DNA from 3 places in the Paenibacillus sp. FSL H3-0310 genome. Region 3 is predicted to be linked to each of the others. Evidence: predicted binding sites of a transcription regulator. Region 3 holds the regulator's gene; each other region holds the start of a gene.
The links. The regulator Rex, encoded in region 3, represses fermentation and respiration genes when NADH is low (regulators of the CRP and FNR family bind a similar motif). The targets are predictions, from matches to a motif close to TTGTGAAATATTTCACAA.
Positions count from the first base shown of each region.

Region 1: MHH63_RS12330 (cytochrome ubiquinol oxidase subunit I) is a predicted target of Rex. The motif match lies at 4,683-4,700, and genes of this name have one in related genera.
Region 2: nadA (quinolinate synthase NadA) is a predicted target of Rex. The motif match lies at 2,943-2,960, and genes of this name have one in related genera.

Region 1 is NZ_JBBODC010000001.1:2,713,687-2,723,994, reverse strand. It holds gene MHH63_RS12350 (class I SAM-dependent methyltransferase) at 1-408, shown strand, start outside; gene MHH63_RS12345 (alpha/beta fold hydrolase) at 663-1,652, shown strand; gene MHH63_RS12340 (TetR/AcrR family transcriptional regulator) at 1,735-2,343, opposite strand; gene MHH63_RS12335 (hypothetical protein) at 2,451-4,298, shown strand; gene MHH63_RS12330 (cytochrome ubiquinol oxidase subunit I) at 4,848-6,212, shown strand; gene MHH63_RS12325 (cytochrome d ubiquinol oxidase subunit II) at 6,209-7,225, shown strand; gene cydD (thiol reductant ABC exporter subunit CydD) at 7,294-9,138, shown strand; gene cydC (thiol reductant ABC exporter subunit CydC) at 9,135-10,308, shown strand, end outside.
Region 2 is NZ_JBBODC010000002.1:980,370-990,677, reverse strand. It holds gene tilS (tRNA lysidine(34) synthetase TilS) at 1-21, shown strand, start outside; gene hpt (hypoxanthine phosphoribosyltransferase) at 68-607, shown strand; gene ftsH (ATP-dependent zinc metalloprotease FtsH) at 717-2,771, shown strand; gene nadA (quinolinate synthase NadA) at 3,031-3,969, shown strand; gene nadB (L-aspartate oxidase) at 4,009-5,625, shown strand; gene nadC (carboxylating nicotinate-nucleotide diphosphorylase) at 5,615-6,490, shown strand; gene MHH63_RS23785 (type III pantothenate kinase) at 6,487-7,254, shown strand; gene hslO (Hsp33 family molecular chaperone HslO) at 7,302-8,186, shown strand; gene MHH63_RS23775 (peptidylprolyl isomerase) at 8,196-9,140, shown strand; gene cysK (cysteine synthase A) at 9,282-10,220, shown strand.
Region 3 is NZ_JBBODC010000001.1:1,588,082-1,598,389, reverse strand. It holds gene MHH63_RS07180 (amidohydrolase) at 1-1,226, opposite strand, end outside; gene MHH63_RS07175 (redox-sensing transcriptional repressor Rex) at 1,213-1,866, opposite strand; gene dinG (ATP-dependent DNA helicase DinG) at 1,997-4,858, opposite strand; gene MHH63_RS07165 (tetratricopeptide repeat protein) at 4,985-5,626, opposite strand; gene panD (aspartate 1-decarboxylase) at 5,738-6,121, opposite strand; gene panC (pantoate--beta-alanine ligase) at 6,114-7,004, opposite strand; gene panB (3-methyl-2-oxobutanoate hydroxymethyltransferase) at 7,005-7,871, opposite strand; gene MHH63_RS07145 (biotin--[acetyl-CoA-carboxylase] ligase) at 8,207-9,007, opposite strand; gene MHH63_RS07140 (CCA tRNA nucleotidyltransferase) at 8,997-10,308, opposite strand, start outside.

The sequences.
Region 1 (10,308 bases), 1.1 Mb from region 3:
ATCGTGTGCCGCAATGTCACCTGGAGCCTTACCGATCCGCAGTCAGCCTACAAAGAGTGGAGAAGAGTACTTAAGCCTGGGGGACGGCTGCTGGTTTTTGATGCCAACTGGAATCGCCATCTCTGGGACGAAGAGATGCAGCAAAAGCGAGTAGAGGATCAGCAAAACTATGTAGATAAGGGCTTTGGTGAACTCCCGCATCATAAGGACATAGAGGAGACAGACCGTCTGAGTCTTGTATTGCCGCTGACCAGAGAATGGCGTCCCGAGTGGGATATACGGACTCTCAAAAAAGAAGGCTTCGCTAATATTTTTGCTGAAGAGAATTTGAACGCCAAAGTACTGGATGCGAAACAGCAAGTCTTAAACCGGTCAACACCAATGTTCATGATTTGTGCTGAGAAATAATAGAATAGTGAGAACCTACACATATAATGAAGTAAACAATAAAAAGCAGCGATCTCTAAATGAGAGGCGCTGCTTTTTGAGCAAAAGACAATAACATTATTTCATTTCCGATTTGATGTTGATCTAAAAACTCTTTTTTTTGACTTGTTCATATTCCGTTCATATTGTCGTCACGAAGGGTACATCTTGATTGATTACACTTTGAATATGTCGTCAAGGCGGCACTTCAGATACAGGGACAAGGAAGGGAAGAGATGAACGTGGCAAATAAGGTGGAATTAAAAACAACAGGGACTAAGAGCCACAAGAAACGGAACCTATGGTTAAAAATAATCGGAGGTATTGTAGGGGCGCTCGTGTTGTTCATGGGCATCGTTTTTATCGTTGATTCTATTAGCGATGGGGTAGAGAAAAAGAAAATCGAATCGTATGGCCAGTATGTCAATGTGGATGGAAAAAAAATGAATGTGCTTATTCAAGGCAGCGGTGAACAAACGGTTGTACTCCTACCGGGACAAGGAACCCCGACGCCTGCACTTGATTTCAAATTGCTGATCGATGAAATTACCCCTAATTATAAAGTCGTGGTGGTCGAGCCTTTCGGTTATGGTTTGAGCGATGAAACCGAGAAGGAGAGAACGACTGAGAATATAGTAAGTGAGGTTCACGAAGCAGTGCAGCAACTGGGTTTAGACCGTTACATTCTAATGGGACATTCCATCGCGGGACTTTACGGAGCGACCTATGTGAACACATATCCGGATGAAGTTCTTGCTTTTGTCGGCATCGATAGCAGCGTTCCCAATCAACCCGGAATGGATGTCAAATTACCTTTGAACGCCATGAAATTTCTTCAAAAATCAGGTCTAATGAGATTGGTCCAAAAAGTGAGCGGAGATCCCTATGAATCGCTTGCGTTCGATGAGCATACCAAAGAACAGATGCGTTTGATTTCGAATCAAGTCGCGACCAATCCAACGTTGATGAATGAACTGGGCCACCTCGGTTCCAATTTCAAAAATGGAGAAAAACTCACAATGCCAAATGACTTGCCGCTGCTTCTCTTCGTTCAATCGAACAACGAGCACAATAAACAGTGGATTCCGCTGCATGAGGAGCAAGTCAAACAATCCGCACAGGGCAAAATGATCCCAATGGAAGGTTCACATTATCTGCATCATACAAAATACAAAGAAATCGCTGAGGCATTCAAAGAGTACATGAAACAAATTCAATTTCAATAATAGGGTTGATAATTAAACTGCGGAGCCGAACTTGGTTCCGTGGTTTCTTTGTTTTTTCATTTATAAACACGATTTTTAAACCTTATTCCTGGGACATTGGAGTATGGTATACCTCAAGACAAATTTTGGTCATTTCGTCAATGGATTTTGCAAAGTCTGATTGTATCCATTTAAGGAGAACATTATAGAGGGTCCCCGCTTTAAAGTATATTCGGTACACATTCTCGTCGCTTTTGTCATGAGCAGTAGAAAGCATCATTTCATTCAAGCAATCCAGAATTACATCATCAAACTTTGCACTCTGAAGTGCTTTGTAGATGTTCCGCTGCTGAAAAATAACTTCAAAAAGCACTTTGATAAATTTTTGAGGTTCTTTAGCTTTGCCTGTTAATTCATTGGTGTAAGGTAAGAGTTTTTGATTAATTTCGAAAATAAGCGAATCGACCAAATCCACCAGGATCTCTTGCTTGGAGGAATAGTTGTTGTAATAGGCTGTTCGAGAAACCCCTGCGCGCTTCACAATATCGGTGATGGTGATTTTGTCAAAAGGCTGTTCCTGGATCAAGAAGACTAATGCCGTACAGATGGCTTCTCTTGTCAAACGGTTGGTTTCTTTATTGGAACGATGCTGAGAGGTATTTGGACTGTATAATTCATGATTTGAGATGACATTTCCCCTCCATTTGTACATTCTGATGTTCGTTTCATTGTTTTTCATGAGTATTTTCAATATGCTAAAACCATAAGGCATTACAAATGTAATGTCAAAATAATCGTTAGTTAAAATGGGAGGGCGTCATGTTAGAAATCTTATATAGACGATTGTCAGTGGTGCTGCTTTTGATCCTAGCACTATGTGCTACGGTATTCATTGGCGAAGAAACGGTAATCTCAATCGTGACCATTATCTTTTTGTTAGCAGAATTAGGCATCTCTTTTTTACTATTAAAGAAGCGTGAGAAGTTACATGTAGTATTTATTAGTGCGATGGTGGCAGAAGGGTTATTCTTAATCACAAGAAATTTTTGGCTGCTTGCGCTTTCTATCCTCTTGCTGATCGTAGCGGGCATATGGAGAGGACTCTTGGGGCAAAAGGTAAGCAGAAGAGTTACTCCGTTTCTAGTGGTTCGTAAAGTGTTATTCAGCATTGCTGCACTTATCGTTACTGCACTTTGGGGTATTGGAGTCTATGCGAAACCTATTACAACACCTGTAGCATTAGCTGCTGATACGACAGTGACGATCGATGAACGCAAATTGGATTCTGCAGCAGTGATGCTCAAAGATATTGAAGTAATGAATTCTTTTGGAAGCCGTACAACCGGCTCTGAGGGTCACAATCAGTTTATTGCTTGGCTGGAGCAGCAGCTAACGGATATGGGGCTGCAAGTTTATCGTGATCGCTATACTTTTGACCGATGGGAAGAAAAGAACAGTGCTTTAATGATTGATCAGCAGGCAATTCATGTCTCTTCAGCTTTTCCCTATTCCGGGGAAACTGACGAAAAAGGTGTAACTGGGGAGCTGGTGTATACGAAGCGTGGTGAATATGGCCAGGCCAGCGGAAAAATTGCTGTCATTGAAATTGAGAATTTCAGAAATTTTCCAAGTGGGATCGTTATGAATATGCGGGATTCATCACCAATGGACAACCAAATTACCCCAAATGAAGGCGATCTAGTCCTCACTACAGCTTTAAAAGAAGCTAAATTGGAGCAAGCGAAGGAAAAGGGCGTAAAAGCTGTTGTTTTAGTCTGGAAAGGGGTATCTGACGATAAGGTTGAAGAGCAATATGTGCCTTTTACCACCGATTATGCTGGAATCCCTGCGATCTGGGTTAATGAAACGGAAGGGCAAAAGGTTATCAGGGCAGCTCAGGAGCATAAAGAAGGTACGGTTATTTTAGAAGCGGTAATACAAAAAGATGCCCCAACAGAATCCTTTTATGTGAAAATTGACGGTAAGAATAAAGACGAAGCAATTATCGTAAATACTCATACGGATGGGATAAATGTGGTGGAGGAGAATGGCGCTGTGGGCATGCTGTCTATGATTCGTTACTTACAGCAGGAGCAGCCGGAACGTACGATGATATTTGCTTTTGTGACAGGGCATTTTAGATTACCGGAGTTCAAAGGGTCCTCTCAGGCAACTTCCACCTGGATGGAGGGGCATCGAGAGCTGTGGGATGGCAAGAATGGCCATTTAAAAGCTGTAGCTGGAATTACGATTGAGCATTTAGGCAGCATGGAGTGGAAGGACGATGATACGGGTCACTATGGTCCAACTGGACAAATAAGTACAGAATATACCTATGCGGGCAATGAAATGATGGCAGCCATTTGGCTGAAGGCTATTGAAAAGACAGATAGCACACGTACTGTATTATTGCGTGGACATAACAAGTTTGAGTTTGGAGAGAGTCAGCCCTTATTTGAAGCAGGGATACCGGTGATTGGTTTCATTCCAATGCCCGACTATCTGCTCGTGGATAGTGACAACAGAGAGATGGACAAATTTGATGCAAAGCTAATGCATACGCAAATTATATCGTTGCTGAAAGCGGTCAAGCTAGTGGACGGAACGGAGACGACTAAGCTTGGGAAGTCAGATGGGTATTCTTTTTTCTACGGCCGTACTAAATGATATTGGCAGATCAAGATTTGTCATGACGAAGATGAAATTAGCTTTAATTCAAAAAACACTGATGATTTGAGTCAGTGTTTTTTTGTTGCAAAAGGGGGATATATTACGGCTCAAAATGAGAAAATATCGTTTTTTTGCCAGCATCGAAGTAGGAGGGAACTTGTGACATCACATATGCACTAATCAATCAATAGCTCCTTCGGGTACTTTTTGTGTTATTCACTGAGTTGTCAGAAAGATTTGACCCTTTCTTGAACGTTTAGGGATTAAGAGATATCTGTGATTGAATTACTTGCAATTTAAGATAAGATGATTTTAATTATTAGGTCACATTATAATTTTGACTGCTCAGTATCAGATAAATCGGGCTCGCCAACTCTTGCTTTGTGAATTTTTTCTCTTTTTACATAGCAAAGAACGATGAACGTCATACTAAAACGAACAGGCAACGATGTCGCTGAACCTTGCTAAACCTGATATTGAATGCAGCCAACAGTTAGCAGGCCTAATCATAGAAAATGAACAGTGTTTTGAAGGGAGCAGTAAAGAATGGCAATTGATACGGTGCTATGGAGCAGGCTGGTGACAGGCTTGACTCTCGGGTTCCACGTTATTTTTGCGACGATTGGCGTCGGTATACCGCTAATGATCGCTATAGCAGAGTTTATCGGGATTCGGAAGAAGGACCCCCATTATACACTTATGGCAAAGCGGTGGTCTCGAGGATTTGTCATTTCTGTGGCGGTTGGTGTCGTGACCGGTACAGCGATTTCACTACAACTGGCCCTGGTATGGCCGAATTTTATGAAACTGGCTGGGAATGTCATTGCACTTCCGTTATTCATGGAGGTTTTCGCATTCTTCTTTGAAGCTATCTTCTTGGGCATTTATTTGTATACATGGGGTCGGTTCAAAAATCCGTATATCCATTGGCTGCTGACGATACCGATTGTCGCCGGGGCAGGCATGTCTGCCGTTTTTATTACGACGGTGAACGGATTCATGAACCAACCTGAAGGCTTTGTCATGGAAGCAGGCCAATTCACAGCGATTAACCCGGTGCAAGCGATGCTGAATACGGCGACGTTCTCCAAAGTGTTCCATGTATTAAGCTCGGCCTATTTGACAGGAGCTGCCTTGTTAGCCGGGATTGCAGCCTTCGCGATGCTGAGAAAAGGTGTGTCCGCATACCACAAAAAATCTTTAAATCTCATGATGGCGGTCGTTTTACTATTCGGTTTGCTGAACACGTTAGCCGGTGATGTGTCTGCCAAGTTTTTGGCCGAGCATCAGCCAGAGAAGCTTGCAGCGGCAGAGTGGCATTTTGAGACGAGCAGCAGTGTGGATTTGGTGCTATTGGGATGGCTGAATGCAGAGCATGAAGTTCTAGGGGCTCTTCATCTGCCGAAGCTGCTCAGCTTCCTGGCCTTTGGAGACTTTAATGCAGAGGTGACGGGGCTCGAGGAATTCCCCAAGGAAGAATGGCCACCGCTTCTCGTTCATTATCTGTTTGATTTAATGGTCGGAATTGGATTTACTCTGCTCGCGATTTCGTTTCTATATTTTCTGTTTGTGTTCTGGAAAAAGCGTAATGAGCTTAACAAGTGGATGCTTCGCATCATCGCACTGAGCGCCCCTCTCGCTTTTCTGGCTGTTGAGCTGGGATGGTTTTATGCAGAGATTGGCCGACAGCCGTGGATTATCCGTGGATATATGCGTGTTGAGGAGGCTGCCACGTCTTCACCGAATGTAAGAATTATATTCTTCGCCTTATTGCTCTTGTACATCGTACTCGGCAGTATGTGTGTAATCGTGCTGAGACGCTTGTTCAACAATAATCCGGCAGAAGCTGAGATGGAGAAATGGATGAAGGATCATCCTAATCAATTTACGGAAAAGGGGGGCACTGAATGATGAGTTACGAATTGATTGGCATCTCGGTGCTCTGGCTGTTTTTGTACGGCTATTTAATTATAGCTTCCATTGATTTCGGAGCGGGCTTCTTCGCCTTTTATGCACGTTTAACAAAGCAGGATCATCTCATTAATCGTCTGATTTCCCGATATTTATCACCCGTATGGGAGATTACAAATGTATTTTTTATCTTTTTCTATATTGGCATCGTCGGTTTTTTTCCGGACACAGCCTATTATTATGGCTCCGCGTTACTTGTTCCGGGAAGCATTGCGGTGATTCTTCTTGCGATTCGCGGTTCATTCTATGCTTTTGAAAATTACGGTTCCAAGAAAAACATAGTATATCTTTTTTTGTACGGAGCTACAGGTTTGCTTATTCCAGCATCGTTGTCAGTGGCGCTAACTTTGTCTGAAGGCGGCTTTATCGTGAAGCAGGGGGAAACGGTTTCTCTAGATTACTGGGCGCTGTTTACCAATCCGTTATCGTGGAGTATCGTAGGACTGGCAATCGTGTCCGTTTTGTTCATTAGCGGCTCATTTCTGACATTTTACGCTTCTCGGGCGGAGGATCATTCCGCGTTGAAGCTGATGCGCAACTACGCCCTGTTTTGGAGCACACCGACGATAATCCTCGCACTGACAGCATTTATCTATTTGGGTCAACACAATGAGCGGCATTTTCAAAATATGATGGATTTATGGTGGTTGCTGGCACTTTCCGTTGCTTTCTTCATGATCGCGATGTGGCTATTATATAACGGACGCCGTTACGGATTAGCTTTTATATGCGTCATGTTGCAGTTTTTCTGTGCCTTTTTTGCTTATGGGATTGGGCAATACCCTTATATTCTTGATCCGTATATCACGATTCAGAGCAGTGCAACTTCACCGGCAATGGGCTTAGCGTTAGTTATTGTGTTTATCGGCGGTCTATGCCTGTTGATCCCATCCCTTATTCTGGTCTTCAAACTCTTCCTGTTTGATGCGGATTATGTTAAAGGGAAAAAATAAAGCTGATTAATCCATTACGGTATGTTTGAGGTTTCCCTACAAGCCTATAGATAAAGGAGGTGTGATCTGTGAAGAGGAAATCCAATCTGATTTCTCAACAAATGTCTTCACAAAGGAAAAACATGGCTCTCCTCGCAATCATTTCACTAGCGCTTGGTATAGCTATTGTGAGTCAGGCTGGACTGCTTGCTGAAGCAGTCCAACGGATTTTTGTCGAGAAAGCTTCATTTTCATCGGTTATCCTGTTGCTCGGCATACTTCTAGCTGTTATGGCTGTGCGCACACTGTTGTCTTATGGAAACGGTATAGTTGGCTTACATATGGCTGCCACTGCTAAGACAAATATGCGCGCTGCCGTGCTGCAAAACTTGACTCATGCCTCCATGCCTTCAACCCTTCGTGGACAGACGGGAGGAAAGGTCAGTGTTGCTCTGGATGCTGTGGATGAGGCCGATAGTTATTTCAGCCAATACATGCCGCGTATGATGGAAGCTGCTATCATCCCGGTTCTGATTTTGGTTGTTACATTTATCCAACATGCCAACACAGGTTTCATTCTATTGTTTACTGCTCCGTTCATCCCGCTGTTCATGATTTTGGTAGGGTTGAAAACGAAGAACAAATCCGAAGAAAAATATGCGCAACTGGCTGAGTTCTCAGGGACGTTTCTGGATTCTCTTCAAGGACTGGTGACATTGAAAATATTTGGACGGGCTTACCGTCAGCAACAGGAGATCGAGCGCAGTAGCTTGGGTTATCGTGATGCCACAATGGGCATTTTGAAGATTGCGTTTACGAATACCTTCATGCTGGAATCGATCGTAATGCTTAGCATTGGCATTGTCGCTCTTGAACTGGCCATCCAGTTGCTCGTTTTCAAAGCTATGACGTTCCACACCGCCTTTCTCGTTTTGCTGCTCGTTCCCGAGTTTTACAACCTGTTAAAGAATACGGGAACGGCCTTTCACAGTGGCCGGACAAGTATGGGTGCGGTTCGTAAGGTGGAACAGATGCTTGAGGAAACGGCAGGGGGGAGCAGGGATGCTAATGGCATTGAAGGAGCATTAACAACCGATGGAATCGACGAGATCGACAGCATGGATAAGGTCGGTGATAGGACCGACAGAATAAGCAAATTGGAACTCACCCATTCTGGAGACCTTTTAATACCGCCGTCCATCGTAATTGACCAACTCCGGTTTCAGTATGCTCCAGATTCTTTCGAGCTTAAGACGGGGCGGATCCAGCTTAGTCCAGGAGAACACATTGCCATTGTTGGCAAAAGCGGTTCCGGCAAAACGACTTTGCTACATCTCATTGCCGGTCTGCTGAAACCAGAATCGGGAACGCTTCTGGTGAATGGAAGTCCACTCTCGCAATACGATGAAACCGAATGGTTCGAACATGTTAGCTACATTACACAGCATCCGTATATTTTTGCAGGCACATTTTCTGAAAATATTGCGATTGGTGCTCGTGGGAGCATCTCCAGAGCAGAAATTGAGCGGGCGGGGAAAGAAGCAGGACTCGCTGCGCTTACAGCCCAATTAGAGCATGGATTTGATACCTTTGTTGGTGAAGGAGGCCGGGGACTGTCTGGTGGGGAAAAGCAACGGCTTGCCTTAGCACGCGCTTTTTTGAAGCGTCCTGCTATCATTTTGTTTGATGAACCCACAGTTGGACTGGATTTGCACACCGAGCGGGTACTGCAACGCTCCATAACCAAACTGGCAAAAACGGCTACAATGATTACGGTAGCTCACCGATTATATACGATTCAACAAGCCGACAAGATTTTGTTTATGGACAATGGAGTGTTGGTGGACTCGGGACGACATGACGAGCTTCTGGAGCGCCTGCCTCAGTATGCCGAGATGATTGATGTAGAGCGGAAAGGGGGGATATCCTCATGAATGAACTGGCTGTTCTGTCAAAGGCGATGATTCAGGAGCGCAAGGATATCATTCTTTCGATTTTGGGTGGATTTATCGCCGGCATAGCCGGTGTGGCACTCTTTTCTGCGAGCGGATATCTGATTTCGCAAACGGTATTTGCGCCACCGCTTTATACTTTAATTGTACTCACCTCCATGGTCAAACTGCTGGGTCTGCTTCGGGCGGCGAGTCGTTATGGAGAACGCTTGTATTCTCACCGGGCGACATTCTCCATGCTTAGCCGTTTACGTACATCCTTTTTTGCCAAGCTTATTCCTTTAACGCCTGGTATATTGAACAAAAATCGAAGCGGGGATCTGCTTGCGCGGATCGTTGGGGATGTGGAAAGTTTGCAAAATTATTTTTTGCGAGTCGCTTATCCTCCGATCATGGTCGTCATGGTGTTTTTGGCTACGGTGCTGTTTACTTCTACCTTTTCGATCTGGATTGCCGTTTTGTTTGTAATAGGTATGCTGGTAACGGCATTCGTTGTACCGGGAATTGTGTTACTCGGGCAGCGGAGAATACATGGACGCGTTCGTGAGCAGAGGGCGCAGCTGTCCACGGAAGTTACCGAAGTGTTGTACGGTTTCCGGGATTTAAAAGTATATGGTCAATTGGCACAGCGGGAGGAACATCTCCAGCATGCTTCCACTGTATTGGCAGCTGAGCAGCAACGAGCAGCCGGGCAACTGCTGCGCGGGCAATCGATGCACACTTTTGTTACGTTTTTCGTTTCCTGGGGAGTGCTTACGCTTGGCGCCTATTTAATTATGGAAGGAGCGCTTGCAGGCGTATTTCTTGCCATGCTGGTTATGGCATCACAAACCGTATTTGAAGAAGCGGCGGCTATGGCCACATTACCCGCGTATAAAGAGGATAGCGAACACGCAGCCAAACGACTGACGGAAACAGTTCAGACCTTTGATGAGCAGTCTTCGCAGCCAAGTGGCACATTGCCTGTTGATAATGCCGTTACGATGGAGCTATCCGATGTTACGTTTCAATATGAAGGGGAGTGGAGACCGGCGCTCAGGGATGTATCCCTGCACATTTTACCTGGTTCCAAAACGGCGATTGTCGGGCCGAGTGGATCAGGAAAATCAACGATTATCGAATTGCTGCTCAAGCTGCGAACACCAACGGCCG
Region 2 (10,308 bases), on a different contig from region 3:
GATGACCACGAAGTCACGTAATGGTCGAAGTAAGTCTTTCATAGTATAACTTAGGAGGTTTCGCAAGTTGCAAAACGATATTCAAGAAGTATTGATCACCGAAGAGGAACTTCAGCAGAAAATTAAGGAGCTCGGTCGAACACTGAGCGAAGAATACGCAGGTCGTACCCCTTTAGTAATTTGTGTACTAAAAGGTGCGTTTATATTTATGGCAGATTTGGTTAAAGCCATTACAGTACCTGTTGAGATGGATTTCATGGCAGTGTCCAGCTATGGAGCATCCACCAAGTCCTCTGGAGTAGTCAAAATTATTAAGGATTTGGATGTATCGGTAGAAGGCCGCGATATCTTGATCGTTGAAGATATTATTGACAGTGGTCTTACACTCAGCTATTTAATTGAGTTGCTCCGCAACCGGAATGCTGCTACTATCTCTGTGGTTACCTTGTTTGATAAACCATCAGGCCGCACTGTTAATCTTGAAGCCAGCTACACAGGCTTCGTGTTACCTGACGAATTTGTAGTAGGCTACGGATTGGATTATGCCGAGCGGTATCGGAACCTCCCATATGTTGGAGTACTGAAACCTGAGATTTATTCCAATTGAACTAAGGACTGCCTCGATCATACGGATCGGATACCCACAACTTCCTTTATTTGAGGTGTCCCAAGAGGCTATGGTACAATAACTTGAGTGTTGTGAGAGGAGGTAGGGGATGAATCGGTTCATCCGGAATTCTGGTTTTTATTTGATTTTATTTTTAGTCGTGGTGGGTATTGTCCAGTTTGTGAGCAATGGAAATGAAGCCGCCGATTTCCCTAGATACGACGAGTTACGGCAGGAGATCAAGAACAACAATGTGAAGGATTTGACGGTTCAGTTTGAGGGTAATGCCTTTCTGGTCACAGGTGAGTATAGAGAGCTGCCTGCCGATACTAAATCGAAAAGCTTCTCCACATATATTCCTCCTACAGATGCCGCTATCAATGAACTGATTCAAGCCAGTGATGTTAATGGGATTGAATTAACTCAGAAGAAAATGGAAGGTACCAGCATTTGGCTGACATTCCTTTCTTCAATTATCCCACTGGTAATTATGTTCATCTTGTTCTTCTTCCTGTTTAACCAGGCGCAAGGTGGCGGCGGTAAAGTCATGAATTTCGGCAAGAGCAAGGCTCGGTTATATAATGAAGAGAAGAAGAAAATCAGCTTTGAGGATGTAGCAGGGGCGGACGAAGAGAAGCAAGAGCTTGTCGAAGTCGTTGAGTTCCTAAAAGATCCACGCAAATTTGCAGCTGTCGGCGCACGTATTCCTAAGGGCGTATTGCTTGTAGGTCCTCCGGGAACAGGTAAAACATTGCTTGCCCGTGCGGTAGCAGGTGAAGCTGGCGTACCTTTCTTTAGTATTTCCGGTTCTGACTTTGTGGAAATGTTCGTGGGTGTCGGTGCTTCTCGGGTACGTGATTTGTTCGAGAATGCTAAGAAGAATGCTCCATGTATTATCTTCATTGATGAAATTGATGCTGTGGGTCGTCAGCGTGGTGCCGGTCTTGGTGGCGGACATGACGAGCGTGAACAGACGCTTAACCAATTGCTGGTTGAGATGGATGGATTCGGTGGTAACGAAGGCATTATTATTGTAGCGGCGACTAACCGCGCTGATATACTTGATCCGGCATTGCTTCGTCCAGGACGTTTTGACCGTCAAATTACGGTTGACCGTCCTGATGTGAAAGGCCGTGAAGCTGTACTTAAGGTTCACGCTCGTAACAAACCGCTTACGAAAGATGTAAGACTGGATGTTGTTGCTAAACGCACAACCGGATTCACAGGTGCTGATCTGGAGAATCTGCTGAATGAGGCAGCTTTGCTAGCTGCACGTCGTAACCGTAAAGATATTTCCATGATTGAAGTGGATGAAGCTATTGACCGTGTTATCGTAGGTACTGAGAAACGCAGCCGTGTGATCAGTGACCGCGAGAAACGTATTGTAGCTTATCATGAAGCAGGCCATACTATTGCTGGTTACTTCCTTGAGCACGCCGATATGGTGCATAAAGTTACTATTATCCCACGCGGACGTGCAGGCGGATATGTTATTATGCTTCCGAAGGAAGATCGGATGATCGTTACCAAGCAGGAGCTTTTGGATAAGGTTACTGGATTACTTGGTGGACGTGTTGCTGAAGAATTGTTTATTGGTGAGATCGGTACGGGTGCATACAGTGACTTCCAACAGGCTACGCGCATCGTACGTGCCATGATTATGGAGTATGGTATGAGCGATAAGCTTGGACCTATGCAGTTCGGATCTTCTCAAGGTCAAGTATTCTTGGGTCGTGATATTGGGCATGAACAGAATTACAGTGACTCCATTGCTTATGAGATTGATCAGGAAATGCAGAACTTTATTACTTCGAGTTACGAACGTTGTAAAGATCTGTTGATCAAACACTCCAAAGAAATGCACTTGATTGCCAATACATTACTTGAGAAAGAAACACTTGAGCTTGATCAGATCACACAACTGATTGAACAAGGATTCCTTTCCGAGGATGGTAAACCAGAGGGTGGCGAAGGTGTTGCCCATGAAGTTGGCGAGCCTGTCATCGACAATATCGGTGATGTACGAGTTCGCATTCAAGGCAAGCCTGAGGATGAACAGTCCACACTTCCTGACCTGTCGAAGGATATCCCGAATAACCCTGATTCTGAGGGTAATGACGGTTCCGGTGATGACAATAAAGGTGGGGGCACTAGCCTTACCTAATTGGGTCCACCATTCATATGATGTAAATTTATCCGGAGAACGTAACTGTTCTCCGGATTTTTTATTTTAATTTTTAAGGGATTCTATGCCTTAAAGCCTGTCCAGTTACATTGACAGAGGCTGGAACGTTGTGTACATTAGTGATTAATATTACTTACTATTTATATCAGCATGTTCATTTTTTCACCATGATGGCGCATGCCATTTGATAACATCATGTCGGCGAAAAGCCGCGAGGATTTAAGGGGGAGAACAATCGGTGGAAGCTCTGGCGCTTGAGCGCAAGCAGGAACAGAATCGAGAACTTCGTATACGTCTTGAACAGCTTAAAAAGGAACGAAACGCAATCATTTTAGCTCATTATTATCAACGTGATGAAATTCAGGAGGTTGCCGATTTCCGGGGCGACTCTTTTTTACTCGCTCAGAAGGCTGCAGAGACAGATGCAGAAGTTATTGTATTCTGCGGTGTTCATTTCATGGGGGAAAGTGCAAAAATTCTAGCCCCGAACAAAACCGTCCTTATTCCTGATGAACGTGCAGGCTGTCCAATGGCAGATATGGTCAATGTAGACGGTTTGCGTAAGCTAAAAGCTCAACATCCAAATGCTAAAGTAGTCACTTATATCAACTCGTCCGCCGAGATTAAAGCAGAAACCGATATTTGTTGTACCTCTGCTAATGCTGTAAAAGTAATCGAATCCCTTGACGCCGAAGAGATTATTTGGGTCCCAGATAAGAATCTTGGTCAATATGTACAAGATCAGACGGGCAAGAAGCTGATTATTTGGGAAGGCTATTGCAACACTCACGACATGTTGACCGTCAAAGATGTAGTAGAAATGAGAGCAAAATATCCAGATGCGGAATTTGTAGTTCATCCAGAGTGTCGTCCTGAAGTAGTCGCCATGGGTGACTATGTAGGCAGCACTACATCAATTCTGGAGTATTGCCGGAAATCGGATCGTAAGCAATTTATCGTTGGAACGGAAGATGGTACCGGATATCAGCTTCGTAAGGATAGTCCAGATAAAGAATTCCATTTTGCTACCAAATTTCTTGTTTGTCCTAATATGAAAGTTAATAATCTAAAAAAACTGGTGAAATGCCTGGAGACGATGAAGCCACAAATCTATGTACCGCCTGCTGTCGCCGACAAAGCCAGAACATCCCTAGAGCGCATGCTACAAGTCCGGTAGCATGCGCTACTCTTTCGTTGAAACAGGTGAAAAGCGGTCATGATTCCACAATATTTGGTTGATTTTGATCTTCGGGATATTCCTACGGTAAAGACAGATTGTATTGTTATTGGTTCAGGGATTGCCGGGTTATTCACAGCTATTAAAGCCAGTGAAGATCGGCGTGTCATAATGATCACAAAGAAATCAGTAATGGAAAGTAATACTCGCTATGCACAGGGGGGGATCGCAGCTGTTATAGCTGAGGATGATTCCCCTGCTTACCACCGGCAGGATACCTTAATGGCCGGAGCAGGTCTTTGCTCCTCAACAGCTGTCGATGCACTTGTTAATGAAGGGCCGGAAGGCGTTCATGAGTTAATTCGCTTAGGAACTCTGTTTGATAAGGAAGATGGGGTACTGGCTTTGACTCAGGAAGGTGCGCACAGCCACCGCCGTATTTTGCATGCTAATGGGGATGCTACAGGTTATGAGATTGTTCGTGCATTGGCGGAACAGGTAGCCGAACATGAGAATATTGAGGTCTGGGATGATCATTATGTTATCGATCTCATCACTGAAGGTGGAGAATGTGTAGGCGCATTATTGCAACGGCCCGGTGGTGGAAGGTTGTTCCTGCAAGGGAATGCGACCATTTTGTGCTCTGGTGGAGCAGGACAATTATATCGATACACTACCAACCCAGAAGTAGCTACAGGAGATGGAGTAGCTATCGCCTATCGCGCTGGGGCTCATATACGAGATATGGAATTTATTCAATTTCATCCTACAGCACTTAGTTACCCGGGAGCTCCTAGATTTTTAATCTCCGAAGCTGTGCGTGGGGAAGGAGCAGTCTTGCGCAATATTAATGGAGAACGGTTCATGGAACGTTATCATGACCTGCTTGAGCTAGCTCCGCGGGATATTGTAGCACGAGCTATTGTAAGTGAAATGGAACATACTAAATCAACGTTCGTTTATTTGGATATTACACATGAATCTCCAGAGATGGTGAAGCATCGGTTTCCCACAATATTTGAGACATGTATGGGCTATGGACTGGATATTACAAGTGATTGGATCCCAGTGGCTCCCGCTGCGCATTATATGATGGGGGGGATTAAGACCGGTCTGAATGGAGAGAGCACCATCCCACGTCTGTTTGCTTGCGGAGAGGTTTCCTCCACAGGCCTGCATGGCGCTAACCGTTTAGCTAGTAATTCATTATCTGAGGCCATTGTATTCGGACAGCGTATTATTGATCGGATTCATGAGCTTTCCCCGCTGGACCGTGATGTTTTATCGGTTAACAGTAACGAGGGACGTGTAGATTCGCCAACTCAAGCCATTGTGGAACGTCGTTTGAAGCTACAGAAGATTATGGTTCGATATGCTGGACTGCGTCGTAACGAAGAGATGTTACTTAAAGGACTAGATGAATTAAAACGACAGCTGCCAATCTTTGGATCAGCTTTGTCCAAACGTGAGGAATATGAATTTGCTAATATGCTGACCTGCTGTTTGCTTGTGACAGAGTCTGCTCTGGCACGGGAAGAGAGCCGTGGGGCGCATTACCGTGAGGATTATCCGCAGCGGGATGATGATCAGTGGCGTAAGCACCTGCTTCAAATTCGCGAACTGGGAATAGTGGAGGAATTAAGCGATGATGTTTAATGGTTACAATGAAGAACTAGTACAATCTATCAAGGCTTGGTTGCGGGAAGATGTTGGTTCCGGAGATGTAACCACGCAGATGACGATTCCAGTGGGCCATGAGTCCAAAGGGATTATTCATGCCAAGGAAGACGGGATAATTTGTGGCATTCCAATTGCAGAGCTGGTCTTTGAAATTGTGGATCCGGCACTTAGTTTTACAGCCCTTGTCGAAGAAGGCCAAGCTGTAACCAAAGGCACAGTAATTATTGAGGTTGAGGGCAGCACACATGCGATTCTAACAGGTGAGCGGCTTGCGCTTAACTTGATGCAGCGTCTTTCGGGTGTGGCATCACGTACAGCTTCTTTCGTGCAGGTGCTGGAGGGATTACCGACTCGTCTAGTGGACACACGTAAGACTACACCAGGTCACCGGATGCTAGAGAAATATGCTGTTCGTATTGGTGGAGGCTATAATCACCGTTTTGGCTTATATGATGCAGTTATGATCAAGGATAATCATATCAAAGGCGCGGGTGGTATTCGGCAGGCTGTAGGTCGTGCCCGGAAGAACATCCCGCATACGATGAGCATCGAAGTGGAGACCGAGAATTTAGAGCAAGTCGAAGAGGCGCTGGCAGCAGGTGCTGATATTATAATGCTCGATAACATGTCTAACGATATGATGAAGCAAGCCGTGGCTAGGATTAAATCGAAAGCTCCGCATGTTAAGACAGAGGCTTCTGGCAATGTATCGTTAGAAACCTTACGCGGGATTGCTGAAACGGGTGTGGATGTGATTTCTGTCGGGCGCCTTACGTACTCCTTCTCCAGTCTGGATATCAGTCTAGACCTTAATGCCAAGAAGGAAGGGCCTTTGTCATGATGCTTGCTGTCGATATCGGTAATACCAATATTGTTCTCGGTGTATATAGAAAACGCGATTTGCTGCATCATTTTCGGCTAAGTACTGCGCGTCAATCGACCGTGGATGAATATGGAGTAATGATACACAATCTTTTTCACATGTCAGGTATATCTGTCAAAGACGTTGAAGGTGTAATTATATCTTCGGTTGTTCCGCCACTGGTTAAGACTATTGAGGATATGTGTATTAAATATATAGGGAAAGACCCATTGATTGTTGGACCAGGGATTAAGACGGGGCTTAACTTACGTTATGAGAATCCGCGTGAAATTGGCGCAGACCGGATTGTTAATGCAGTTGCTGCGATTGAACAATACAAATGTCCACTTGTCGTTGTTGATTTTGGTACGGCTACGACTTTTGATTGCATTGATGCAGGTGCTAATTATCTTGGTGGGGCGATTGTCCCCGGCCTAGGCATTTCAACAGAGGCATTATACCAGCGGGCATCTAAGCTGCCGCGAATTGAATTGGAAAAGCCTAAAAAGGTCATCGGACGTAATACGGTGCACGCGATGCAGGCCGGGATTATTTTTGGTTATGCGGGTCAGGTTGAGGGCATTGTTAAACGAATTAAAGTCGAGATGAACGCTCCCGAACTGAAGGTTATTTCGACCGGAGGCCTCGCCTCGCTAATTGCGGGTGAAACGGACTGTATCGATGAAGTAAATCCTATGTTAACGCTAGAAGGATTAAGAATTATTTACGATCGTAACCAATAAAGATAAAGAAGCCTAAAAGGCGAAGAGATAGGAGGGCTATGCACCCAATGGAAAAAAAGAAGGATCGACTAATCCGCGGCACGGCTCTTAATGGTAAAGTGAGAGCGTTTGCTGTCCGCACAACTGAATTGGTTGAAGAACTGAGACGCAGACACGATACGTATCCAACGGCTACAGCCGCAATGGGACGTACAGTTACCGCTGCAGCCATGATGGGCGCTATGCTCAAGGGTAGTGAGAAGCTGAGTATTATGGTTAAAGGGAATGGACCGATCGGACAAATCGTTGCAGAATCCAATGCATTGGGAGAAGTGCGTGGTTATGTGCATAATCCTCACATTCATTTACCGAGCAATAGCATGGGGAAGCTGGATGTAGCTGGAGCGGTGGGAACTGAAGGGTTCATTGATGTTATAAAAGATTTAGGTATGAAAGAGCCGTACAGAGGTAGTATTCCTATTATCTCCGGGGAGCTTGGCGATGATTTTACCTATTATTTTGCGGTTTCTGAGCAAACTCCAGCTGCGGTCGGCCTAGGTGTACTGGTAGATACCGATGAGTCAGTAATTGTGGCTGGAGGATTTATTGTTCAGCTTCTTCCTGGTCTGACTGATGCGGAGATCACAGAGATTGAAAAAGCTGTAGGGGCGATGCCTTCTGTAACAGCGCTTCTCGATCAGGGGCTGGAGCCAGAAGAAATGCTGCGCTACCTGTTGCCGGATGCAGTGGTTATGGATGAACTGGATATTAACTTTGCTTGTCAGTGTTCGCGTGAGCGGGTAGAGCAGACATTGGTTAGCTTAGGACGGGATGAACTGGAGAGATTAATTGCAGAAGATGAACAGGCTGAAGTCGTATGCCATTTTTGCAATGAGGCTTATGTTTTCAATAAGGACGATTTACAGGTCATTTTAGAACAAGCGAATTCGTAGGGTATTGGGATGATGACGAGACAGGAACGTGCACTTCGCAATACGGTTATTATTCTAGCTGTTGCAACTTTAATGCTCGGGGGTCTATTATTCTGGAGTTTGCGCGCCATGGCCCTTCTTAAAGGAGATACAACAGACAATGAATCACCGGATGTAGCGACTGCAGGCGGACAACCGATAACGGATCAGCAGTGGATGGATGAGCTCAAAAAAAAGCATGGAGAAGAAGTGTTAATCAGTATGCTTAACCATATTGTCGTGAACATGGAAGCTAAGGCATTAGGAATTACCGTGACAGACGATGAGGTTAAGCAGGAACTGGCACGCACTATAGTTGGGTACGAATCAGAAGCGCAATATTATGCTCAAATGCAATCTCAGCTCGGATTATCTCGTCAGGAAGTGTTCGCAGAGACAGCTTATCGTCTGTCCTTACAAGCGATAGCCACGGTGGGCATTACAATCAGTGATGCCGATATAGATGCTTATTTAGAGCAAAATGCCGAGCGCTTCATTCCAAAAAAGGAAATGCAGCTTTCTATGATCAAGGTCTCATCCTATGAGAAAGGCCAGCAGGTAATGGATCGCTTGGAACAGGGTGAGGATTTCGCTGATTTGGCTAGGGAAGTGTCTATTGATGATGAGAGTCGGCAGCACGGAGGCAGCTTAGGCAAAGTAGAGGAAGATGACCCTTTTTGGCCAGAGGGAATGTTAAAGACTGCCGCTGGATTGGATGTGGGTGATATAGCCGGTCCAATCGAGACAGGGGAAGACTTCGCCATTATCCGCTTGGAGAGTATTCACTCTCCAGAAATGCCGGATCAGAAAGAAATTCGGGCGCTTGTACGTCAAGAGCTGGCTTTGGAGCAAGCCCCTCCCTTGCAGCAGGTGGAAAGCGATCTACGCAATAAATATGAGGTATCAATAAATATTGACAACAGCCTGCAAGATTGATAATATGATATTAACGTAAACCCTACCGTTTTAGTCGGAAATAACTGACGGTGGTCAACAATTTAAACTCCATACACAGAAGCATAAAGTCATAATTTACGTTCTTATATCGCATTTATCATTCTAAGGAGGTTTTTGCTCATGGCTAAAGTCGTTAACAACGTAACAGAATTGATCGGAGGTACTCCGCTCGTTCGTTTGAATCGTCTGGCACAGGAAGGCTCCGCAGATATTTATTTGAAATTGGAATATCAGAACCCGGGATCAAGCGTAAAAGACCGGATTGCAATCAGCATCGTGGAAGAAGCTGAGCGTGAAGGTCTACTGAAACCGGGAGGTACGATTGTAGAAGCTACTAGTGGTAACACTGGTATCGGCCTGGCACTTGTAGCTGCTGCTAAAGGTTATAAAGCAGTTATCGTAATGCCGGAAACAATGAGCTTGGAGCGCCGTAATCTCCTTCGCGCATATGGAGCGGAATTGGTGCTGACCCCAGGATCGGAAGGTATGAATGGTGCGGTTAAGAAAGCAGACGAAATTCTGAAAGAAAACCCAAGCTATTTCCCATCCGAGCAATTCAAGAATAAAGCGAACGTGAAGATTCACCGTGAGACTACTGGACCTGAAATTATTGACGCTATTGAATCCATCGGCGGTCCTTTGGATGCTTTTATTGCAGGTATCGGAACAGGCGGAACGATCACTGGTGCGGGTGAAGTGCTGAAAAGCCAATATCCTGATATTAAGATCTATGCTGTAGAGCCTGCTGCTTCCCCAATCTTGGCTGGAGGCAAACCAGGTCCTCACAAAATCCAGGGTATCGGAGCTAACTTCATCCCTGAGATTTTGAACCAAGATATCTATGATGAAATCATCCACGTTGAGAATGATGAAGCTTTCGAAACTGCACGTCGTGTAGCTAAAGAAGAAGGCGTCTTGTCTGGTATTTCTTCAGGTGCTGCTGTATTTGCCGCTCTTAAAGTAGCTAAAGATTTAGGCCCTGGCAAAAAAGTAGTAGTCATTATCCCAAGTAACGGCGAACGTTACCTGAGCACACCACTTTACAATTTCGAAGCGTAATTGTTTGCAATAACGTAAATCTATAAGAGTCTTCATACCACTTTTTTGGTGGTGATGGAGACTCTTTTCGTTGATTTAAAAGGCATTT
Region 3 (10,308 bases):
CCATGCTTGATGACCTGTTTACCATTCACCCACACATGCTCAACATCCTTAGCGCTAGCAGAGTAAACTGCATGAGACAACAGATCTGTGTGTGGCAGCAAATGTGGCTGATCGATATCAATAGCAATGAAATCTGCTTTCATCCCTACAGCAAGTCTGCCTACATTATTTAAAAAGATGGATTGCGCGCCATATTCTGTAGCCATACGCAGAGCTTCTGGAGCTGGAACAGCCGTTGGATCACCGCTGACACCCTTATGAATGAGAGCTGCAAGCCGCATCTCTTCAAACATATCCAAGTTATTGTTGCTTGCCGCGCCATCCGTGCCAAGAGACACCTTCACACCAGCTTTTAGAAGATCAGTAACCCGAGCCACTCCGCTAGCCAGCTTCAAATTACTGCCCGGATTATGAGATACACCCACATTATGGCGAGCCAAGATCTCAATCTCTTCATCATTTAAATGAACACCATGTGCAACTATCGAGGGACGTGTGAACATGCCAAGCTTCTCTAAGTGAGCTACAGGACGCAACCCGTAATCCGCCACATTTTGTTCCACTTCACGTTTCGTTTCGGACATATGCGTATGCATCGGTAAATCCAGATCATGCGCTGCCTGCACAAACTTAACCAGGAAGTCCGGAGGGCAAGTATAAGGGGCGTGTGGCGAGATCATAGTAGTAATTCTACCGTCAGCCTTTCCATGCCAGTTACGGGCAAAAGAAATCGCTTCCGCAAGCTTGTGATTCTGTACATCCTCTGGACATAACCCGATCACACCACGCATCAATACGGAACGGATACCTGATAACTCAGCTACCTCGGCTACTCGGTCCATATGATCATACATATCGAGGAAGGTCGTAGTTCCACCCTTCAGCATTTCCAATACAGATAAGGAGGTTCCCCAGTATACATCATCACCGGAGAACTTTTCCTCCATTGGCCACATCTTCTCCTGAAGCCACACTTGTAGCGCTAAATCATCTCCATATCCACGCAGCAAAGACATCGCCGCATGACCATGTGTGTTTACAAGTCCAGGCATGAACAGCAGACGGCTGCCATCAACCACTTGCACTCCAGCTTCCATCTGAGGCTCTTCTTTTCCTATGTAAGTGATTAAATCATCTTCAATAGTCATATATCCACTCAGAACCGGCTCATCCGTTCCCGGAGTCAGAAAATACCCGCCCTTAATTATCGTTTTATTGTTGTTCATGTTCACTTTCTTCCTTTCCATCCCGCAAGTAATAAGCAAGACTTTGCAGATCAGTTGTAAAATCAGCTGCATGCACCCGGATATTCGGTGGTGTCTTCAGAATCACAGGGGCAAAGTTCAAAATTGCTTCAATCCCAGAAGAAATGAGGATATCTGCTACATTTTGAGCTTCTGAATCAGGTACGGTAATAATGGCAATGCGAATACCTTGCTCACGAATTGTGCTGCCTAGTTCATCCATCGGTTGCACAGTAAGGGAGTTGATCTTACGTCCAACCTTAGGAGCGTACGAATCAAATATAGCCGTAATTTTCATAGTATCTTTGAGATATGCATTGTAATTAGACAAGGCATGTCCGAGATTACCTGCTCCAACTAAAGCTACATTAAGCTGTTGATCCAGCTTCAGGATATGACGGATTTTCTCAATAAGATACGTTACATCATATCCGATACCTTTTCTGCCGAAGTCACCAAAATATGCTAAATCCTTACGAATCTGTGCGGGATTAAGATCAAGCTTTTGTCCAAGTTCCTGAGAGGAAACTGTTAATATTTCGCGATTCTGGAGATCATTCAAAAAACGCAAGTACACAGGTAGTCTGCGAACAACGGCTTCTGATATTTTATCCGATTTCATATTTTTCCTCCTAAAAATAGTAATGTTCTTGTGAAAATCCATATTCAAACGTCTACCTCTCCTTATTAAGGACGGTACTGTAACACACCGCCCTTAAGGATAAGGAGGAGCTAAACTGAAGACGAGCGTTTTAAGAAGCGCCGCCATCCTCTAGCCATTCCGCTATGCGAGGGACCATTTGATCAGTAAGCATATGCTCCATTTTGGGACCAGGCAATGAATAAAGGAAATACTTCCCGTAATGAGATTCAATAACCCTTGTATCATAAACAATAACTATTCCGCGATCCTGCGCCGTGCGAACCAGTCTTCCGAATCCCTGCTTAAAACGAATAACCGCTTGAGGAACAGATAATTTCATGAACGGATTCTTCTTCTGGGCCTGTAATAACTCCGACTTCGCTTCCGCCAACGGGTGATTCGGCGGTTGAAATGGAAGTCTCACGATGGCCAGGCAAGTCAGTGCTTCACCTGGAATATCTACACCTTCCCAGAAGCTGCTCGTCCCCAGCAATACGGATGCTGCACTGTCCTGAAAGCGGCGGATCAGCTTGCTCCGGCTGCCACCTTCCACGCCTTGACCAAGCACCGTAATCTCTTGTGAGGCCAAAGCCTCTTTAAGCGGATCATATACCTGACGCAGCATTTTATAAGAAGTAAACAGAACCAGCATCCGCCCACGTGTTGTTTTAGCAGCTTCCGATAATGACTGTACGAGTGTATCGACAAATCGAGCATCGCCCACACTCCCCTTCACACTAGGAAAATCACGCGGTATAACTAGCAGTGCCTGCTCGCGATACTTAAAGGGAGATGGAAGGAGTGAGGTCATTAGACGTCCCTCTTCTGCAGCTTCGTTAAGTCCGAGATTATCAATCATAAATTGAAAAGACTTATCTACAGACAGCGTCGCCGAGGTAAGCACGATGCTTTTTTTCTTATCGAAGAACAACTCTTTAAGCTGGCTGCTAACATCCACAGGGACGGCATACATCTGCAGTGATTTGCTGCGGTAATTTCCATTTGCCTCCAGCCAATATACTACATTATCGTCATTCAGCCCCATAAAGAATCTTACTTGCTCACGGATGGAAGCCAAATCCTTAAATAAACCGCTAATATCAGTAACAAGACTGTCTGCTGAAGATTGGCTTTCCTGGTCGCGCATCTCGTTAAGCATTTTATCACCCTTACGGATGATGTCGCTTAACGTCAGATTCATAGTGTTCTCTAGCGCAACCAATTCATCCCAATCCTTCGGCTTACGGGCGGGAATCAACCGCATAACCAGTTGTCCCGCTTCCCCTGCCCCTGCATCACTGCGTTCCGGCAAAAGGCTGAACAGCTTGTCGCTGAGTGCATCCCAGGTTTCTTTGACGGTAAGCAGATCCGGGTAGATCCGATCGATGACTCCGCTCCATTCTGAAGCCTCTTCACTGCCTGACGACTGTAATATCTGACGCAGAGCAGGAAGCTGTCCGTTTCGGCTATCTTTATACAGTCGCGATAACGTGTGTGCCACAGTGAAATGCTTCATATGCATGCCAAGATGTTTACCAGCCACATCTTCTAAATGATGTGCTTCATCAATGACAAGATGCTCGTAAGCCGGAAGCAGCTGGTGCCCAGCCTTAACATCTGCGAATAGCTTGGAGTGGTTCGTAATAACCACGTCAGCAATCCCAGCTTCATGCTTGGCCCTATGATAATAACATTTGCGGAACCAAGGACAAGAACGGCCCAGACAGGAATCGGTATCGCTTGCCACCGTCTCCCAGAAGTCACCGCCCCGGCCGCTTAAATTCAGCTCTTCATCATCCCCTGATTCACTTTGAGTGAGCCATACAATCATCTGAGCGGCAGTAAGCGCATCTTCCCTTGGGCTTATAAAGTCCTTCTTATTAATTTTATGCTCAAACTTACGCAGACACAAATAATGCCCTCTTCCCTTAAAAATAGCAGCTTTAAACGGAAAAGGAACTACCTGCGTTAACAAAGGGATATCCCGCTCGCGCAATTGGTCCTGCAGATTAATGGTATGAGTGCTGACCATGACTTTTTCATTGGTGCGAACGCTTTGATAAATGGCAGGCAACAAATAACCGAGCGATTTACCGGTTCCTGTGCCCGCTTCGATCAGTAGGTGTTTGTCTTCGGCAAGTGCCGTCATCACCTCATTGATCATAATATCCTGAGCTTCCCGGCTTTCATACTGCGGTAATGTGTCTTTAAGTCGTTTGGTTACTTCGTCCATATAATCAGTAAAAGATAAATTCGCTAGCGGATTCTCAGCATGCTCATCTCTAGGTGGCGCTAACTCCGTCCAATCTCCTACTGCAAGCGCTAATTGACGATAGAAAGTCAGATCACCTTCGGGCTGTAGCGTTTCCGCTTCCCGCTCTCGCAGCAGACCATCAAAGTACCAGCCCAGATCACTATCCTCTTCGGTAAACAGCTCACAGAGTCTCTGGATCGTAAGCAGCGGCAGCTCGTAGAGCTCCTCCAGACATTTCAGCAGCACTAAAGCAGTCGCAAGTGCATCACTATCTGCCTGATGCGGACGATCATGTGTCACTCCAAAATGAGCACTGACAGAGCCTAGTTGATAAGATGTGAGCGAAGGAAAGCAAATTTTCAGAAAATCAATCGTATCCAAAATCCGCCCTTGAAATGGCAAATAACCACAACGATCTAAAGCATTTTGTAAAAAATGGAAGTCGAAAGCGACATTATGCCCTACAAGCACAACATCATCCAAGAGCGGAACAAGCTCCATCATCATCTCATCCAGCTCAGGCGCATCCTTAACATCATCATCGGTAATCCCCGTCAGACCTGTTATAAAAGGAGGAATCGGCGTTCCGGGCTTGACATAGGAACCATATACCCGGGAGATGGACCGGTCTTCTTCTATAATTGCAAGGCCAACCTGGATAATTTCACCCACGGATTGGGTTCCTGTTGTTTCAAAATCAAGCACGGCAAATTTCATTATAATTCTATTCCCTTTCAATTGAGACTCTTAATCAGCATAACAGAAGTTGCGAAAAAAGGCGATGCACACCACTGGTTCAGGGGATGCATCGCTTGAATGGAAATTTCCAAAACCGTTATTCTTTTACAAAAGGGAAACCAGCTGATTTCCAAAATGCAGCTTCCCTCCACGACGGCGGCATACCTCTAAGTTAACGTTTGGTTCCGGAAGCGCAGGGTCATGCTGCAAAGCAAGATCAAATAATTCCTGCGCTTCATTGAAACGTTCCTGTGAGGCTCGTATGCAGCCTAAAGCATTATAAACCATGGCTTTCAGCTTGGTTTCCCGTATCAAGCCCAGCATATGGTTCAGATGACCCCAAGCGGCCTCACCGTCACCTTCCTGCAGATAAGAGATGGCTAAATATAATCGAGCAGCCAAGCTATCCGGGTATTGCGCAATAACTTCTTTAAACTGATCAATACACTTTCCATACATCAGCAGCTTATAATACCCCTGACCTCTTACAAAGGAATCCATACATAGCTCTGGTGCTTCCTGTTCCGGCACTTCCTCTTCGACCACTGCTGTAAAATCCGCACTTTCGCGAAAGGAACTAAGCTTCTCAGCAAAAGCGAGCCATTCATCCATCACTTTGTCGCTCAGTCTATGCAGCATATTATAATTGCATAAAAGCTCGTTCCGGCGGGCACCCTCCGCTGTAGGGTAATCTGTTACGATCTCCTGAAGCACCTTGTTCATTTCAGCAAACAAATGTTGAAACATGGGCGATCCCCCCTTACTGAAGATGAAATCAGTTCAGCTTGCCTGACTTCATTTTCTGCGAGATCGGGGTCTTTCATCCCTGCCATTCATTACATGGCGTAAGTCCATACATTAAGCGATTGTAGCATGCAATTCATGATCAGCCAGCTTCACTGGTTTGTTATTCTCATCCACGAATACCACCGTTGGCTTATGTGACTCCAGTTCTTCTGAGGACAACATCGCATACGAAATGATAATTACTGTATCGCCCGGCTGAACAAGACGAGCTGCGGCACCATTAAGACAGATCACTCCGCTTCCGCGCGGTCCAGGGATTACATAGGTTTCCAGTCGCGAACCATTATTGTTATCCACAATTTGAACTTTTTCATTCTCAAGAATGTCCGCGGCTTCCATCAAGCTCTCATCAATGGTAATACTGCCTACATAGTTCAAATTCGCTTCCGTTACTGTTGCGCGGTGAATTTTGGATTTCATCATATGTCTAAACAAGTGCAGCAACCTCCTTTGGAATAAATACATTATTATCAATCAAGCGTGTTCTGCCAAACTTCACGGCGAGCGCTATTATAATTTCCCCATCCACTTCTGATAAAAGAGCTTCATCCTCTAATCCTTCAAGATCAGGGAATGTTAAGATCTCCGCATAATCAATCACCGCTAGAGGGGAGCTGGAAATAACCGATGTCAACAATTCCCGCACTTCAGCAACGGTTGTTACTTTTCCTTCTTCAATAGACTGACGTGCTTCACGTAAGGATCGAGATAACACCAATGCCTGACTACGCTCCTCTGGAGACAAGAATACGTTACGTGAGCTGAGTGCAAGTCCATCCCCTTCACGAACGATCGGACAAGGAATAATTTCGATATTCATATTAAGATCGGACACCATTCGGCGAAGCACAGCAACTTGTTGAGCATCCTTCAGCCCAAAGAAAGCATAATCCGGCTGTACGATATTGAAGAATTTATTAACCACTGTGGTTACACCATCAAAATGCCCAGGGCGGGATGCCCCACAAAGCCGGGTAGTAAGCTCCGATACCGAGACCGTAGTCCGAGTAGGCTGCGGATACATTTCTTCCACACTGGGGATAAATACAATATCTACTCCCTCACGTTCAGCGAGCTCCAAATCACGACGCTCGTCACGCGGATAGGAATCATAATCCTCGTTTGGCCCGAATTGCAATGGATTCACAAAAATGCTCATTACCACTGTGTTGCTCATTTCTCCAGCCCGGCGAAGCAGACTGGCATGTCCGTCATGCAAGTATCCCATCGTAGGAACGAACCCAATCGGGGCGTGCCCGCCTTGTCTCATATACTCCAAAGCTTCGCGCAGCTGCTCCATGCTTCTGACGACTCTCATTTATTTCCCTTCCTTTCTTGCAGCGCCATATAAAGATTCCAAAACCGTTTCATCTGCATTAAAAACGTGGTCTTCATCTGGGAAGGAACGTTCCTTCACTTCCTTCACATATTGGCTGATGCCCTCACGGATTACATTACCCACTTCCGCATAGGTTTTGACAAAACGTTTCTCACGGTAAGGTGAGGCATACCGCAGCAAATCATGGAAAACCAATACCTGTCCATCACAGTAACGGCCTGCACCGATACCAATGGTTGGGATGCTAAGCGCTTCAGAGATCGCTTGGGCTACTTCTTCCGTTACCAGCTCCAGAACGATTGCAAAAGCACCTGCTGCCTCAAGCGCCTTAGCTTCATCCATCAGGCGTTGCGCATCTTTGGCATCTTTGCCTTGAATCCGGTAGCCACCAATCATATTCACAGATTGCGGAGTAAGCCCGATATGTCCCAGTACAGGGACTCCCGCAGCTACAACCGTAGCTACAGTATCACAAATCTCGAGTCCGCCTTCCATTTTGACGGCATGAGCCCGCCCTTCCTGCATTAATCTGCGCACACCCCGCAGAGTTTCATCTACACTTCCGTGATAAGTCATAAATGGCATATCCGCCACGATAAAGGTGCTTTGTGCTCCTCGAGTTACCGAGCGGGTATGATACACCATATCTTCAATCGTTACCGGTAAAGTTGTATCGTATCCAAGGACTACATTCCCAAGAGAGTCACCAACCAAAATAAGGTCGATACCTGCTTCTTCTGCAAGAACTGCAGACGGATAATCATAAGCGGTCAGCATGCTCAGTGGCACACCTTCTGCTTTCATTTTTTTCATTTTCACAATATTTAGCGCTTGTTTGTTTGCCATTTCTCTTTTCGTCCTCCTTTTTAAGTAACCTGCCCGTAAAAATCGCAACAAAAAAACCTTTTAGCAATCATTTGCTAAAAAGGTCCGAAGGGCAAAAAAGAGTCACTTGCGATCGTCCCTTCTGTCTCGGTCCTTACGGCTCAGAGCAGAATCCAACGTAACCGTCAAACGCAGTTATGAAGGTATTTCCAATAATAAAAATATAAAAAAGTTCTTCAGTTCAAGAGTACAGTTCGATAAACGATACCGCCTCCGACCCATAGTATAACAAAAAAAGCTCGGAATTACACGAAAAAAATATGACAAGGGATGATACCCTTGTCATATAAAAAATATTATAAAAGTTCAATCTCACCTGAGCATACGTTAGAGATCTCTCCCAAGCTGTTTTTAAGCAGCAGACCCCCCATTTCATCCAAACCTACTACCACACCTTCAGAACGCCCCTGAGAGCTATTGAGTGCGATCTGGCGACCCAAAGTCACTGACATGGACTCCCAGAGCTCTTTGATGGGTTTAAAACCTTGCTTCATGTACAAATTGTAATGCATCTCCAGCTCGTCCAAAACCGCTTTTACCAGCTCAGAACGGTCAACTGGAGCACCACCCCGCTCAATCCGAAGTGAAGTCGCGACCTCCTGCAGATGATCAGGATAATCTTCCTCTGTCATGTTCGCGGAAATGCCAATTCCAGCAATGCAATAATGAAGCTCCCCTTCTCTTAGAGAAGATTCGAGTAAAATCCCACAAATCTTACGACCGCCTGCGAGCAGATCATTCGGCCATTTAATGCCGGCATCTACACCTGTTACCCGTCGAATTGCCTTACAGACGGCAACCCCAGCCAGCAATGTCAGCTGCGGAGTCACCGACAAGGGTAATTGGGGCCGTAACACAATACTCATCCAAATGCCCTTGCCACGGGGAGAAAACCACTTTCTTCCCATTCGGCCGCGGGCACCCGTCTGTTCCTCCGCGATGACTGTTGTCCCTTCCGGCGCGCCGTTTTCCGCTAAAAACTTAGCTTCTTCTTGAGTGGACACCACAGATTCCAGCAACTGAATGTCACCTACCCAATTCGAAGCGGAGGTCTCTCGCTTCAGCTCAGTTAGCGACAGCGCTTTATCATCGCTCATGTCCATCCATCCTTTTTGCTTCATGCAGCAATAATTGTTTATCGTTAGGTAAATCACCTGAAGCGACCGCTTGCAGGAGTCCATTTAACATTTTGCCTAGCCATGGTCCCGGACGTTTATCCAAAGCCTCCACCAGCTCATTGCCTGTAATCTCAAGCTCTGAAAGGCTGGTTAGCGGCATTTGAGCGATCCATTCTCTTGCCGCTTGTACATTTACAGTGGCAGGTGAGGTTGAGGCCTCTGACGATTCCACGACGGAAAAGACAGAAGAAGCCGCTGTTGAAACCACAGCGGGAAGCGCAGGTGCGGCGGCTGGCAGGATCGCCAGCAGCGAGAGCCACGCTTCGGCAGCTTCCACGCCGAAGGCCAGCACGGCGGCGATCCATTGCCGCCGCAGACCTTCCATGCCGCCCGTATCCGGCGGCATGGCCTCTATCGCAGCGGTCCAAGCTTCGCGGACCCGAAGCACCTGGACGACGCCGCTCCGCGTCGTCCCCGAGAACGTCCATGCCCGCAGCAGCACATCGGCCTCTTGGGCCGATTGCTTCAGGGCATGGAGGAGAAGCGCCCACCGCAGGCGGGCGCTCTCCAGTTCCCCGATCCCGGCCGTTGAGGCGGCGGCAGCCGCCATATCGGTTCCGGTCCAGGGGAACGGGGCTTTGCCGCGCGCCAGCAGCTCGCAGCGCGCTAGCATGCCGAGGCCGCGCAGAGGATGCGGCCCCTCGACGATGCGGTCCAGCTCCGCGCGGACACGCTCCACAGCAATATGCGCCAGCTTATCCCGCTGGCGCATCAGGCCCCTCCACGTGTTCTTCGCGATGGAGAAATCCAGCACCGCTGCAAAACGAATGCAGCGAAGCATACGAAGCGCATCTTCGTCAAACCGCTCCTCCGCATCGCCTACACAGCGAATCACCTGCAGCTGTAGATCCTTCTCACCCTCAAAAGGATCAATAAGTTCCCCATTTAATCCACAGCAAATCGCGTTGATCGTGAAATCACGACGACGAAGATCCTCCTTCACATCGTTGACGAAAAAAACATGCTCTGGACGACGATGGTCTACATAACCACTTTCTGTCCGGTATGTTGTCACTTCAAACCCACAACCATCCTGTATCACGGTGACCGTACCATGAGCTAATCCTGTTGGCACACTGCGCGCAAAGATAGCTATCACTTCCTCCGGCAGTGCTGAGGTTGTAATATCCATATCATGCACTGGCCTACCCAATAGCTCATCGCGAATACATCCTCCAACCCAATAAGCCTCGTGGCCATTTTGGGTTAACTCGGAAATT